Regions from separate parts of the Hydrogenophaga sp. BPS33 genome, predicted to be linked through region 1. Evidence: predicted binding sites of a transcription regulator. Region 1 holds the regulator's gene; the other holds the start of a gene.
The links. Region 1 encodes LexA, which represses DNA repair genes until DNA is damaged. Its sites were predicted from a motif close to ACTGTATNNNNATACAGT; they were not measured.

Region 1 (7,510 bases):
GCCATCATCGAGCGCATGAGCGGGCGCCGTTCGCACCCCGCCTCGGGCCGCACCTACCACGTCAAGTTCAACCCGCCCAAGGTCGCCGGCCAGGACGACGTGACCGGCGAGCCGCTGATCCAGCGCGAAGACGACAAGGAAGAGACCGTGAAGAAGCGCCTGGAGGTCTACAGCGCGCAGACCCGCCCGTTGGTGGACTACTACAGCAGCTGGGCCCGTGGCAACGGCGCCGACGCGCCGAAGTACCGCGCCATCAGCGGCACCGGCTCGGTGGAAGACATCACGGCGCGCGTCTTTGAAGCGTTGTCGAAATAAGGCGCGCTCAACACCCCATCCAGAACCCGGCCACGCGCCGGGTTTTTTGCATCCGCGCACTCAGGCCGGACTGGAGCGCAGGCCGTAAGTCTTGCCGTCCAGAAACAGGTACTCGGCGCGCAGGATCGCCTCGCCCTTCTCGTCCTTGAACGCGAATCCCACCACGGACAGCGGCATGCCGTTCTTGATCTCGGGCACCTGCCACTGGCCCAGGCGAAACAGCGGCGCCAACTCGATTTCCCAACGGCGGTCGCGCCGGGTGGGCAGCACGGTCCTGGCGAGCAGCGCGGGACCGTCGATGGATGCCGTCTGCGCCGGCAGGCTGCGCTGCGCCAGATCGGGCGGCAGGCGCAGCGACTCGGGCACGTCCAGCACCAGCTCCGCATGCGGGTTGCGCCAGCGTACGCTGGCCGCCCGGCCCTCCAGGTAGAGCGGGCGGTCCTGGTCGAAGCTGCTCCAGCCGTGGTGGGCCTGCGCGAGCGCGCTCCAGCCGCCCCATCCGAACGCCGCGCCCGCCTGCATCAGATCTCGTCGCTGCATGACCATCTCCTTCACACGTAGCCAATCCAACGGCCGCAGGTCAATACCAGCAGCCACAGCACCGTCGACAGCAGCATCAGGACACGCGCCATGCGGTCCTGCCGCTGCAGGGAGCGGCGGGCATGGAACCAGCCGGCGTTGCCACCCGCCAGCATGATCAACACCATCTTGGCTGTGAACACGCGATTGGCCAGCAGTTCCCCAGCCTGCGTCGCAAACATCAAAAGACCCGAGGCCGCGGCCAGCACGAATCCCAGCGCGACGATGCCCAGGCTCAAACGGGCCAGCGGTTCGATCGGCAATGCCCTGCCCCAACCGAACACGCGCAGCTCCAGCAGCGTGAGATTGCCCAGCAGCAACGCCACGCCCAGCAGGTGGACCACCTCCAGCATCGGATAGGCCCACGGATGGGCGCCGAGCGCGGCGAACATGCGCTCAGCCCATCAGCAACTCGAGTGCCAGCGCCAGTCGCGCCTTGACCGGCGAGAGGCCGTGCGAATGCTCGAACGCCAGACCCGCGTGCGGCACCACCCGCCCCCTTGCACAGCGGCTGGCGAGCACCACGCGCACGCCGCTGGCCTTGGCTTCGTTCAGCGCCTCGACCAGCGATCGGTGCACCGTGCCATTGCCGGTGGCCGCGACCACGATGCCCTTCAGTGGGCGCGCCGGCGCGGGTTGCGCCGCCAAGGCGCGCACCAGATTGCCATCCGCATCGGCGTGGCTGGTGACGAGCTCGACGCGCGGCAGCGCCTCGGCCGCCAGGAAGCGCTCGAGAAGATCGGGCGAAGCCTGGGCGGGTGCAGCGTCGCGCGAATCCCCGGCGCTCCAAGCCCGAAAGCGGCGCACTCCGCCCTCTTCCACACGCGCCAATGGACCGGCATCACCGGAATCGAACGCGTTGAGCTGGTAGGTGTGCACCTTGGCCACGTCACGCGCCGCGTGCACCTGCCCCGCGCAGACCACGACCACGCAGCCGCCCGTGGCCTGCCGCGCCACGGCCACGGCGTCGCTGAGATTCTGCGGACCGTCTGGCGACAAGGCCGAGGCCGGGCGCATGGCGCAGGTCAGCACCACGGGTTTTCTGGGCTGCAGCACCTGCTGCAGCACGAACGCGGTTTCCTCCAGCGTGTCGGTGCCGTGCGTCACCAGCACGGACGACACGGCAGGATCGTCCAGATGGGCCGCGAGCGAGCGTGCCAAGGCCTGCCAGACCGGCAAGCCCATGTCCTTGCTATCGATCTGGGCCACCTGCTCCACCACCAACGGCAGGTGCGCCAGCGCCGGCACCGCCGCGACCAAGTCAGCCACCGACACCTGCCCCGCCACATAGCCCACGTTGTCGCCCGACTGGGCCGCCCGGCCAGCGATCGTGCCGCCGGTGCCCAGTATCACGAGCCGCTGGCCCCGGTTTTCATCCAACACTTGCCAATCCTTTGAAACTGGTTAAAAATACAGCCACTGGATAAGCAAACAGGTACCACCCGCTCAGCGGCGCACCGGCTGATCCACAAGGCAATCCACCCCTTGGCACCCACGTTTTCAACGAGGTCTCCATGTTTGACATGCCCCATACCGCACCGAAGCTCACCGCACGGCAACAGCAGATTCTGGAATTGATCCAGAGTGCCATCGCCCGCACCGGCGCGCCGCCCACCCGGGCCGAAATCGCCAGCGAGCTCGGTTTCAAGTCGGCCAACGCGGCCGAAGAGCATTTGCAGGCGCTGGCGCGCAAGGGGGTCATCGAGCTGGTCAGCGGCACGTCGCGCGGCATTCGCCTGCGCAGCGAAGACCTGCAATCCATCAACGACTCGCGCGGGCGCCAGCTTACACTGCCGATCCCCAGCCTGGGCCAGCTGGTGCTGCCCCTCATTGGCCGTGTCGCCGCCGGCTCGCCCATCCTGGCGCAGGAGCATGTGGACCAGACCTACCAGGTGGAACGCAGCCTGTTCCAGCGCACGCCCGATTACCTGCTCAAGGTGCGCGGCATGTCCATGCGCGACATCGGCATCATGGATGGCGACCTGCTCGCCGTGCAATCCACCAAGGAGGCGAAAAACGGCCAGATCGTGGTCGCCCGCCTGGGGGATGACGTCACCGTCAAACGCTTCATGCGGCGCCAGCACCTGATCGAGCTGCATGCCGAGAACCCGGACTACAAAACCATCGTGGTCGAGCCGGGAGAGCCGTTCGAAATCGAAGGCCTTGCCGTGGGCCTGATCCGCAACAGTTTCCAGCTCTGACCGGCTTCGGCCAGAGTCGCCTTGGCAGGTGGCGGGCGTTTTGTCCTGCGGATTGCTGGATGGCATTCCGCGTTGATGGACACATCCCTGCCAAGGCGCCTTTGTTTGCAATCCTGCCTGTGTTCAACCCCAACGATGGAGTTTCACATGGGAAAGCTTTTCACCACCAACACCTGGCGCGCGCCTCTGCAGTTGATCGACTGCTGGCTGCCCACGCCATCCATTCGAAGCACGCCTGCTGCCAACGAGCCGCTGGTCACGCGGGCGGTGCAGCGCTTCGCCAAGGCGGGCTGGCTGGGACGGCGTGTATCCGGTGGCACCTCGATCGACCCGGCGTGCGCTGCCGCGCCGGTTCCCGCATCTTCCTTGAGCCGCGTGCGTGTGCTGCGCCAAGCCGACGTTGCACCTGTCCACCGCTCGGGCGTGCGGCTGGTCATTTCGGGTCGGATCAACGACGTCTGCGCCGAACTTGATCGCCTGGTGGACCAGGAAAACAGGCGCGCTGCACGGGTCGCGTAACGCAGCGAGGGGCCAAGCTCGCCGCATACGCGCATGCGGCATGGTGCGGTTCGGCGCGTTTTGTTACCTGGACCCGTCCAGGGAGCCACAACATGGGCAGGCACAATACGGCCCCATGAATATTGTGATCCTTGATGACTATCAGGACGCTGTGCGCAAGCTGCGTTGTGCCGAAAAGCTGGAAGCCTTTCCCGCCAAAGTTTTCACCAACACCGTCAAAGGTGTCGGACAGTTGTCCATTCGTTTGCGCGACGCCGACGTGCTCGTGCTGATCCGCGAACGCACCGTGATCACGCGCCAGCTGATCGAGAAATTGCCCCGGCTCAAGCTCATCGCCCAGACCGGCCGAGTGGGCAGCCACGTGGACGTGGCCGCGTGCACCGAGCGCGGCATTGCCGTGGCCGAGGGCGTGGGCTCGCCAGTGTCCACGGCAGAGCTCGCCTGGGCGCTGATCATGACCTCGATGCGCCGCATTCCGCAATACGTGTCCAACCTGAAGCACGGCGCCTGGCAGCAAGCTGGCCTGAAGGCCGCCGCCATGCCACCCAACTTCGGCGTGGGCATGGTGCTCAAGGGCAAGACGCTGGGGGTCTGGAGCTATGGGCGCATCGGCCAGATCGTCGCGGGCTATGGCCGGGCCTTCGGCATGCGGGTCATCATCTGGGGCCGCGAAGAAAGCCGCGCCCGCGCGGCGGCCGATGGCTATGACGTAGCCACCAGCAAGACCGCGTTGTTCGAAGCCGCCGACGTGATCAGTCTTCACCTGCGCCTGAGCGAGTCCAGCGCGGGTTGCGTCACATCCGAAGACCTGGCCTGCATGAAGACCACGGCATTGCTCGTCAACACCTCGCGCGCCGAGCTCATCCAGCCCGACGCCTTGATCGCCGCGTTGAACCGTGGCCGCCCCGGACTGGCGGCGATCGACGTTTTCGAGTCCGAACCCATCCTGCAAGGCCACGCACTTCTGCGTCTGGAGAACTGCATTTGCACGCCGCACATCGGTTACGTGGAGCAGGACAGTTATGAAACCTATTTCTCGGCGGCTTTCGACAACGTCGTGAACTACATCAAGGGCACGCCGACGAACATCGTCAACCCTGGGGCGTTGCAGGTCCGCCGCTGAAGCCACGCCCACGGGCGATGCAAGGGTGACCGGACTAGGCCGTTGTCACTGGGTGCGCGGGCTGTCCGGTCGCGAGGAAGCTCTGCAGGTTGTGCATCACGGCGTCCACCTGCGCTTGTTGCGCTTGCTGCGTGGCGCCGCCCACGTGCGGCGTCAGTACCGCGTTCGCAAAGCGCAGCATGGGTGACGGCACCACGGGTTCGTGTTCGAACACGTCGCTGGCGAAGCCGCCGAGCGTGCGCTGCGCCAAGGCCACACAGAGCGCGGCCTCGTCCACGACAGAACCGCGCGCCACGTTCACCAGACAGCCTTGTGGCCCCAGCGCCTGCAGCACCTGCGCGTCCACGGCGTGGCGCGTCGAGGCATCCGCACGCACCGACAGCACCAGCACGTCGCACCACTGGGCCAGCTCCCGCAATTGCGCAAAGTAGCGCACTCCCGGCAGGCCCGGATCGCGACGGCTGCAGCAAGCCAGCTCCATCTCAAACGCTTGTGCGCGCGCCAGCACACGGCGGCCGACGTCACCGGCGCCGAAGATGCCCAGGCGCGAACCCGTGAGTCCGCGCGCGGGCGGCAAACGCAGCTCGGCCTTCTGCCAGGCGCCCGAACGCACATGCGCCTGGGCCTGCGGCAGGCCGCGCAACAAGGCGATGACAAAGCCCATGGCCAGGTCGGCCACGCTGGCCGAATTGCTGCCCGGCGAACGGGCAACCGCAACGCCCCGGTGCGCCATGGCCTGCAGATCGATGCCGTCGAATCCGCTGCCCCAGCAACACAGCAAAGCCAGCCGTGGCAGCGTCGCCAATATCTCATCGCCCGTGGGCAGCGAACCTCGCGTGACCGCCACACTGGCCTCGGCCCACCAGGCGTCACCTGGCTGGGCAATGCGATGACCGGCGTCACCCAGGGCCTGCAACAAGCGCTCGGGCATGGGCGCCAACAAAGCGACGACCAGCGAGGTGGTACCCGTGTCCGCCTGCATGTCGGTCACGCTCATTTTTTCACGTTGCCGATGCGGCCGAGGAACTCACGCCGCGAAGCCACTTCCGCTTCCACGTGGCGCTGCATTTGCGCGCTGCTCAAACCCATGGGTGCCTGCATGTTTGCCTTCATGAAACCCTGCCATTCGGCAGAGGCCTCCACCTTGTCCAGCGCCGCGTTCAAGGTCGCCAGCACCTCGGGCGGCGTGCCGCGCTTGACCATCAGGCCGCGCCAGATTTCCTCCACCACGTCATAGCCCTGCTCCTTGTAGGTCGGTACATCGGGAAAGTTCTTGTCCCGCGCGGACGAGCTGATGCCCAGCAGCCGCATCTCGCCTTTCTGAATCTGGCCCAGAGCCGAACTCGGTGTGATGCCCACGGCGTCCACGTGCCCACCCAGCACGGCCAGTACCGCCTGGTTGCCGCCGTTGAACGGCACCCACACCGACTCGAAGCCGGCCTGCTGCTGCAGCCGGTACAGCACGTACTGGTGGAAGCCGGCCGCGGCAAACCCGCCGATCGTGACCTTGCTGGGGTCCGCCTTCAGCGCATTCACCAGATCCTTGAGCGTCTTGTACGGACTGTTCGCCGCTACTGCCATGCTCGAGGGTTCGGCCTGCAGGCCGCGGAAAAACAGGAAGTCCGAGGGCTTGAAGGTCGTCGCGGGGTCGGCCAGCAGGAACGAGGTGGACCCGGTGGCAGTGACCAGGGTATAGCCATCCGCCGGCAGATTGGCCGCCAAGGACATGCCCACCGTCCCCGTGCCACCGACGCGGTTCTCCACCACCACCGGCACTTTCAAGACCTCGCCCAACTGCTTGCCCGCGGCCCGCGCCATGGCGTCGAGCGGCGAGCCCGCCGCGGCGGTGCAGATGATGCGGATGGGCTGGCTGGGGAACGTCGCCGCATGGGCCACGGCTGCGGCCAGGGCGATCAGGCCGGCGATCAGGATGCGAAGAAAGGTCATGGTTTGTCTCCTGGGTTTGTTGGAACCATCGAAATCGGACTTATTCGACGCCCGCAACCACCGCGTCCTCGGCGACGCGGAAGGTGCGCGGGGTGTAGGACTTCCCCGGATGGGCACGCACCACGTCTTCCAGGATCTCCAGGCCGAGTCCGGGCTCGGTGGGCAGATCGATGTAGCCGTTCTTCGGCACCAGCGGGTTGCGCGACACGACACCGCCAAACGACTCGTAGGGCAGGAAGTACTCGGTGATGATGAAGTTGGGCATGCAGGCAGCCGCGTGCACCGTGGCCGACAGCGAGAGCGTGGTGGAGTTGTAGTTGTGGGGCGATACCGCGACCAGTTCGGCCTCTGCCGCCGCGGCGATGTGGCTCAGCTCCAGAATGCCGCCGCAGTTCGACACGTCGGGGTTGATGATGTCCACGCACCGCGCGCCGAGCAAGCGGCGGAAATCGGCGCGCCCGTACAGCGCTTCGCCGGCGACCACCGGAATCTCGGTCGCGCGCCGCACTTCGCCGATCGCCTCCAGGTTCTCGCTCGGGCACGGCTCCTCGAACCAGTAGATGTCGAACTCCTGCACGGCCCTGGACAAGGCGATCGCCGCCGTGGGCGACAGCCGCCGATGGATATCGAGCAACAGATCGACCTTCGGCCCCACCGCGTCGCGCACCGCTTTCACCACGGCCACTGCTTGGCGGATGTGCTCGCGCGGCACGTGGGTGCGCCAGGGCCGCGGCAAGGGGTCGAACTTCAGCGCATCGAAGCCCTGGCGCACCACTTTCTCGGCGGCCGCCGCGAAGTCGGCCGGCGAAGACATCTTGTAGCTCCA
Region 2 (7,510 bases), 3.1 Mb from region 1:
ACGCACAAGCACATTCCGGAGATCATGGCCTACACCGGCCTCACCCGCCGGCCGATCTTCATGCCCGCCGTGGGCAACTTTGCGCAAGGCATGCTGGTGCAGTTGCCGCTGCACCTGGACACGTTGCCAGGCAAGCCTGCCCTGGCCGATCTGAACGGCGTTTACAGCCTGCACTACGCCGGCAGCGAGTGGGTGAGCACCGAGCCGGCAACCGACAACGGCAAGCTCGATGCGCTGGCGCTCAACAACACCAACAAGCTGGAAATTCGGGTGTTCGGCAACGCCGAAGCGCGACACGCAGTCGTGGTGGCCCGGCTCGACAACCTCGGCAAGGGTGCCAGCGGAGCCGCGGTGCAGAACCTCAAGCTGATGCTGGGCCTGTAAGCATCTGCGGCGCCTCCGAGCTGCGCTTCGGAGGTGTCGAATTCCGGGGTATTGGTTCGTCGTCGGTTCACAAGACGCCGGTGTGGGTATTGGCGCCAAACTCCGAGGAACCTTTCCATGCACAAGGCTTCACCGCCCCCTGAGATAGCCCTACCCAAAGCCACGCGCCGTGAATGGGTCGCCTTGGGGGTGATTGCTCTGCCCTGCCTGGTCTACGCGATGGACCTCACTGTGCTGAACCTCGCACTGCCGGCCATCAGCACCGATCTGCGCCCATCGGCCTCGCAACTGCTCTGGATCGTCGATATCTACGGCTTCATGGTCGCCGGCCTGCTGATCACCATGGGCACGTTGGGCGACAAGCTCGGGCGGCGGCGCCTGCTGATGATCGGCGCGGCGGCGTTTGCAGCGGCATCGGTAGCGGCGGCGCTTTCGACCACCGCACAGGCCCTGATCGCCACGCGCGCGCTGCTCGGCATCGCCGGCGCCACACTGGCGCCGTCGACGCTTTCGCTGATCTCCAACATGTTCCGCGACGAGCGACAACGCCGGGTGGCGATCGGCATCTGGATTTCGAGTTATTCGGTGGGCGGGGCGATCGGGCCGCTGGTGGGCGGCCTCATCCTGGAGTATTTCGCCTGGCCAGCCATCTTCTGGGCCGCCGTACCGGTAATGTTGTTGCTGCTGGCGGTAGGCCCGTTCCTGCTGCCCGAGTACCGAGATGAAGCGGCTGGCCGCCTCGATTTGATCAGCGTGGGGCTCTCGCTCACCGCCGTCCTGGGTGGCGTGTTCGCGCTCAAGCAAGCGGCCGAAGGCCATTTGGGCGTGACCACCTGGGCGGTGGGCGTCCTGGGGTTGGCCGCTGGCCTTGCGTTCGTGCGCCGGCAACGCCGCATTCACTACCCGCTGCTGGACATCCAGCTGTTCGCCCAGCCCCGGTTCGCGGCCGCCATCTGTGCCTACGCGCTCACCTCGTTTGCGATGTTCGGCGTCTACATCTTCATCTCGCAGCACTTGCAGCTCGTGCTCGGGCTGTCGCCGCTGATGGCCGGCTTGTGCACCGTGCCTTGGTCGCTGTCGTTCGTGGTGGGATCGATGCTCACGCCTGCAATCGCGCAGCGCATCTCTGCGCCTCGCACGATGGTGATGGGCTTGGCCGTGGCGGCCGTCGGGTTTGCCGGCATGACGCTGGTGGACGGCGTGTACGGGCTGCCCGCGCTGGTGGTGGGCATGACGGTGATGGGCATCGGCATGGCGCCCGTGTTCACGCTGGGCAACGACATCGTCATCAGCTCCGCGCCGCCCGAGCGCGCCGGCGCAGCTTCGGCGCTGTCGGAAACCAGCGCCGAGTTGTCCGGCGCATTGGGCATCGCGGTGTTCGGCAGCCTGGCGACGGGTTTGTACCGGGCCGGCATGGCGGGGCAGTTGCCCGAGGGTTTATCGACAGCGGCGGTGGCCGAAGCCGCGACCTTGGGTGGCGCGCTCACCGTCGCGCAAGGCCTGCCCGCACCCGTGGCCGATGCGCTGCGGGTCGCCGCGCGCACCGCCTTCGTCGACGGCCTGCAAGTGGCCGCGGTGGTGGGCACGGCGATCATGGTGTTCAGCGGACTGTTGGCCTGGCGCATGCTGCGCGGCCCCGATACGCCAGCGGTCGCATCGACCTCGCAGCCGCGCTGAGCGGCAGCCTCTCAACCTTCGTTGTCGTCGTCCGGTGCACCGCGCACCACACGCCGCGCCACATCGGCGCCGAAGCCACGCGTGAGCAGGAAGCGCATCTGCTTGCCCACCGCGGCGGCGTCGCTGGGTGTTTCGCCAAATTTCTTGCGCCAGACCTCCCGGGCCCGCGTCTCCTCCGAGTCCTGCAGACCGGCCACGGCTTGCGCCACCGCTTGCGGGTCCAGGCCCTTGGCGTGCAGTTCCTGGCGCACGCGCGCGGCCCCCAGGCGGGCAGCGCGCCGGTGCACCACCGACTCCAGCACCCGTTGCTCGTTGATGAATCCCTTGGCCTCGAGTTCGTCCAGGGCTTTGGCCAGTTCACCGGGCTCGGTTTCGTGCGCGCTCAGCTTGCGCTGCAGTTCGGAGCGCGAATGCTCGCGCCCCGCCAGCAACCGCAAGGCGCGGCCCTTCAGCGAGATCTGGTCGAAGGCCATGCCGAAACAGCGCGACCCGCGCCTCAGGCAGCCGGTGCGGCGTCGGCGTCCTTGGCCTTCTTCTCGGCCTTGCCACCCTTGGCGGGCGCAGGCGCTTCTTCCACCGGCAGGAGCGGCACGCCGAGTTCGGTGCGCACCTTGTTTTCGATCTCGATGCGCAGGTCGGTGTTCTCGCGCAGGAATTCGCGCGAGTTGTCGCGGCCTTGGCCGATCTTCTCGCCGTTGTAGGCGTACCAGGCACCCGACTTCTCGATGACGCGGTGGGTCACGCCCAGATCGAGAATTTCGCCCTCGCGGCTGATGCCTTCGCCGAACAGGATGTCGAATTCGGCGGTCTTGAAGGGCGGTGACACCTTGTTTTTCACCACCTTGACCTTGGTCTCGTTGCCAATCGCCTCTTCACCCTTCTTGATCGTGCCGGTGCGGCGGATGTCCAGGCGCACCGAGGCGTAGAACTTCAATGCGTTGCCACCGGTGGTGGTTTCGGGGCTGCCGAACATCACGCCGATCTTCATGCGGATCTGGTTGATGAAGATGACCATGCAGTTGGTCTTCTTGATGTGCGCGGTGAGTTTGCGCAGTGCCTGGCTCATCAGGCGGGCCTGCAGGCCGGGCAGCGAGTCGCCCATTTCGCCTTCGAGTTCGGCCTTGGGCGTGAGCGCGGCCACCGAGTCGACCACGATCAGGTCGACCGCGCCGGAGCGCACCAGGCTGTCGACGATTTCGAGCGCCTGTTCACCGGTGTCGGGCTGGGAGATCAGCAGGTCTTGCAGGTTCACGCCGAGCTTCTGGGCGTACTGGATGTCCAGCGCGTGTTCGGCGTCGACGAAGGCGCATTGGCCGCCGAGCTTTTGCATCTCGGCAATCGCCTGCAGCGTGAGCGTGGTCTTGCCGGACGATTCCGGGCCGTAGATCTCGATCACGCGGCCACGTGGCAGACCGCCCACCCCAAGGGCGATGTCCAGGCCCAGCGAACCGGTGGAGACGACCTGGATGTCTTCGATCGTCTCGCCTTCGCCCAGCCGCATGATGGTGCCCTTGCCGAACTGCTTTTCGATCTGGGCCAGCGCGGCCTGCAAGGCCTTGGATTTTTCGCTGTTGAGGGGGTTGTTCTTGACGGCTGCGTCCATGAAAGCTCCTGAGCGGGTTGTTGGGGGTGAGCATGCCTGTAAATGCGTACAGGCTGGATGCTTGAGCAGGAGTTTACAGCCGGGTTAAAAATCAACAAGCCGTTATTTGGTCAGTTTGCCTTACCATCTGACCATGCCCGAAACCACCTTTGAGCCGCCCGACGACCGCTGGCGCGGCGGGCACCTGGGCCGCCTGATGGGCCTGGCATTGCGCCGCTTCGACGAGCGCGTGCTCAGCCTGATGGCGCACGACGCCAACGTGCCGCTGAGGCTCTCGCACCTGGCCGCGCGTGCGCAGGTGGGCGCGGCGCACATCCACATCACGCGCCATCTGGGCCTGCACGGCTCGCGCCTGACCGAACTGGCGCACCAGGCCGGCATGAGCAAGCAGGCCATGGGCGACCTGGTGACGCAGTGCGAAGCCTGGGGCCTGGTGCGGCGCGAGCCGGATGCGCACGATGCGCGCGCCCGGCGCATCGTGTTCACCGAGACCGGCCTGCTCTGGCTGGAGGCCTTTCGACATGCGGTCGCGCAAGCCGAAGCGGAGTTTCGCGCGCAAGTGGGCGACGCGGTGGCCACGGTGGTGGCGCTGGGCCTGGAAGCCTACGGATCGGAATCGCCCGGCGCGCGCGCCGCCGTGCCACCCCGGTGAAATCACCGGGTCCCGGGGCCACTACAGCGGCAGGCAGGCCTAAAATGAGCCGGCTCCAGCAGAGCATCCAGACAGACCCAGGGCGGCACGGGCCACCGAGGAGACACACCATGCGCATCCTGATCGCCGAAGACGACCATGTGTTGGCCGACGGCCTGTTGCGCAGCCTGCGCGCGGCGGGCGCCGCGGTCGACCACGTCACCACCGGCACCGAGGCCGATGCGGCTCTGCTCACCAACAACGAGTTCGACCTGCTGATCCTGGACCTGGGCCTGCCTCGGCTGCACGGTCTGGAGGTGCTCAAGCGCCTGCGCTCGCGCGGCTCGAAGATGCCCGTGCTGATCCTCACTGCAGCCGACAGCGTCGAGGAGCGCGTCAAGGGCCTGGACTACGGTGCCGACGACTACATGGCCAAGCCGTTCTCGCTGCAGGAACTCGAAGCCCGCGTGCGCGCGCTCACGCGCCGGGGCATGGGCGGTTCGACCAACGTCATCCGCCACGGCCCGCTGGAGTACGACCAGGCCGGGCGGGTGGCCACCATCGACGGCAAGATGATCGAGCTGTCCGCGCGCGAACTCGGCCTGCTCGAGGTGCTGCTGCAGCGCGCTGGCCGCCTGGTGAGCAAGGACCAGTTGGTCGAACGGCTGTGCGAATGGGGCGAAGAGGTGAGCAACAACGCGATCGAGGTGTACATCCACCGCCTGCGCAAGAAGATCGAGAAGGATCCGATCCGCATCGCCACGGTGCGCGGCCTGGGCTATTGCCTTGAAAAAGTCCCCGGCTGACACCGGGCCGCCGGGTGAGCCCTCCACCGCGAACGAACGGGTCGGGCAGAAGTCTTTCGGGTTGTTCCAACGCGAACAGCGCAGCCTGTTTGGCGAGATCCTGGACTGGATGCTCACGCCGCTGCTGCTGCTGTGGCCGCTCTCACTGGCCCTGACCTGGTTCGTGGCGCAGGGCATCGCCAGCCGGCCGTTCGACCGCGCGCTCGAATTCAACCTGCAGGCGTTAACGCAGTTCGTCACGAGCCACAACGCCCAGATCAGCTTCAATCTCAACGCCCAGGCGCGCGACCTGCTGCGCGCCGATGACACCGACCTGGTGTACTACCAGGTGGTCGACCCGCGGGGCACGCTCGTCAGCGGCGAAGCGGACTTTCCCCGGCCCAGCGCAGAGGAGGTACCAGAGCCTGGGCGCGTGCTGCTGCGCGACGACATGGTGCGCGGCGACGAGGTACGCGTGGCCTACACCTGGCTCGCGCGCTACGACAACGACAATCTGGTGCTGATGCAGGTGGCTGAGACGCGCGGCAAGCGCTCCACGCTGGCGGCCGAAATCGTCAAGGGCGTGATGGTGCCGCAGTTCGTCATCCTGCCGCTGGCGGTGCTGCTGGTGTGGCTGGCGCTGGTGCGCGGCATCCGCCCGCTCAACGAACTGGAGCAGCGCATCCGCGCGCGCAAACCCGATGACCTGAGCCCCATCCAGGAATCGGCGATTCCGCAGGAGGTGGCGCCGCTGGTGTCGTCCATCAACGACTTGCTGACGCGGCTGAAAGCCTCGCTCACCACGCAGCGGCGCTTCCTCGCCGACGCCGCGCACCAGCTCAAGACGCCACTGGCCGGCTTGCGCATGCAGGCCGAACTGGCGCAGCGCGAGACCGACCCGCAAGAGATCCGCGGTTCGCTCCAGCAGATCGCGCGCTCCAGCGCGCGCGCCACGCACACGGTGAACCAGTTGCTCGCGCTGGCCCGCGCCGAGACCACCGGCCGCGCCTTGCCCAACGCGCGCGTCGATCTGGCAGGCCTGGTGCGCGGCGTCGTGCAGGACTCGGTGCCCCGGGCGCTGGAGCACGGCATCGACCTGGGCTGCGAAGGCGCCGAGGCGGTGCCGGAAGACTGCCTGATCGATGGCAACCCGATCTTGCTGCAGGAGATGGTGCGCAACCTGGTCGACAACGCCATCAACTACAGCGGGCGCGGCGGCGTGGTGACGGCGCGCGTGCTGGTCGACCGCTTCAGCGGCGTGCAGATCCTGCAAGTGGAAGACAACGGCCCGGGCATTCCCGAGAACGAGCGCGAGTATGTGCTGCAGCCGTTCTACCGCGCCCTGGGCACCAACGTGGACGGCTCGGGCCTGGGCCTGACCATCGTGCAGGAGATCGCGCAGCAACACGGCGCCACGGTGGAGATCGCCAGCGCACACCCCGAGCGCCACCCGCCGGGCCTGCTCGCCTCGGTGCGCTTCACACCGAGCACACCGCGGCCCCAGGCCTGATCGCTCAGGTGTTGGAGTCCGCCTTGGGCTTGTAGATGTTGAGCACCAGGCGCTCGCGCTCGATGGCGCGCGCCACCGCCGGCAAGGCGGCAAAGCGCTGGGCCAGAGCCCAGGTGGCGGGCAAGGTGGTCGGGTCGATGCCGGCAAATCCACCCCAGCGCAGCAAGGTGAGCGCATAGGCATCCAGCGCACCCGGGCGCTCGCCGGTCATCCACGGCGAAGCCTTCTCGGCCATGGCTTCGATCTCGCCCAGCAAGCCCCGGTACGCCTTGGCCGCGAAGGCGCGGATCGACTGCTTCGTCGCCTCGTCGTCGGCAAACTTGTCGGGCATGAACACGTGGGTGAACGTGGGGTGCACGGTGTTGTTCATCCAGGTCAGGGCCTGCAGCGCGCGCGTGCGCGCCAGTCCCGAGGCGGGCAGGATGCCGGCCTGCGGCAGCTTGGCATCCAGGTGCAGCAGGATGGCCACGATCTGCGTGATCACCTGGTCATCGTCCACCAGCACCGGCACCTGGCCGCGCGGGTTGATCGCCAGGTACTCGGGGCTGCGCTGCTCGTTCTTGTGCAGCTTGACACTGTGCGGCTCGAACTCGACACCCGAGAGCTCGAGCATGCTGTGCGGCACGAAGGAACACGCGCCGGGGGCGAAATAGAGTTTCAGGCTCATGCGGACAATCCTTTGGAAAAAATCAGCTGAGGTGCTGGCCCACGAGGCCGGCGATCTCGAACATCGTCACCTGGTCCTTGCCGAACACCGGGCGCAGCTTGGCGTCGGCGTTCACGCGGCGCTTGTCGGTGGCGTCCTGCAATCCGTGGGCCTTGATGTAGTCCCATAGTTTTTTCACCACCTCGGGACGCGACACCGCGCCTTCGCCAATCACCGCCGCGAGTGCGGCGCTGGGCTGCTTGCCGGTGGCGGC

Region 2: a site for LexA is predicted at 3,700-3,717, ahead of recA (recombinase RecA). Genes of this name have one in related genera too.

Annotation. Positions count from the first base shown of each region.
Region 1 covers NZ_CP044549.1:3,063,538-3,071,047, reverse strand. Annotated here, with positions in the region: gene adk (adenylate kinase) at 1-315, shown strand, start outside; gene F9K07_RS14170 (DUF6152 family protein) at 376-855, opposite strand; gene F9K07_RS14165 (hypothetical protein) at 867-1,286, opposite strand; gene F9K07_RS14160 (asparaginase) at 1,291-2,277, opposite strand; gene lexA (transcriptional repressor LexA) at 2,418-3,095, shown strand; gene F9K07_RS14150 (hypothetical protein) at 3,243-3,614, shown strand; gene F9K07_RS14145 (D-2-hydroxyacid dehydrogenase family protein) at 3,730-4,737, shown strand; gene F9K07_RS14140 (NAD(P)-dependent oxidoreductase) at 4,772-5,734, opposite strand; gene F9K07_RS14135 (tripartite tricarboxylate transporter substrate binding protein) at 5,731-6,684, opposite strand; gene F9K07_RS14130 (mandelate racemase/muconate lactonizing enzyme family protein) at 6,725-7,510, opposite strand, start outside.
Region 2 covers NZ_CP044549.1:6,246,750-6,254,259, forward strand. Annotated here, with positions in the region: gene argC (N-acetyl-gamma-glutamyl-phosphate reductase) at 1-384, shown strand, start outside; gene F9K07_RS29005 (MFS transporter) at 502-2,061, shown strand; gene recX (recombination regulator RecX) at 2,073-2,534, opposite strand; gene recA (recombinase RecA) at 2,558-3,664, opposite strand; gene F9K07_RS29020 (MarR family winged helix-turn-helix transcriptional regulator) at 3,798-4,316, shown strand; gene F9K07_RS29025 (response regulator) at 4,427-5,101, shown strand; gene F9K07_RS29030 (sensor histidine kinase) at 5,211-6,590, shown strand; gene F9K07_RS29035 (glutathione S-transferase family protein) at 6,595-7,257, opposite strand; gene F9K07_RS29040 (DNA topoisomerase III) at 7,280-7,510, opposite strand, start outside.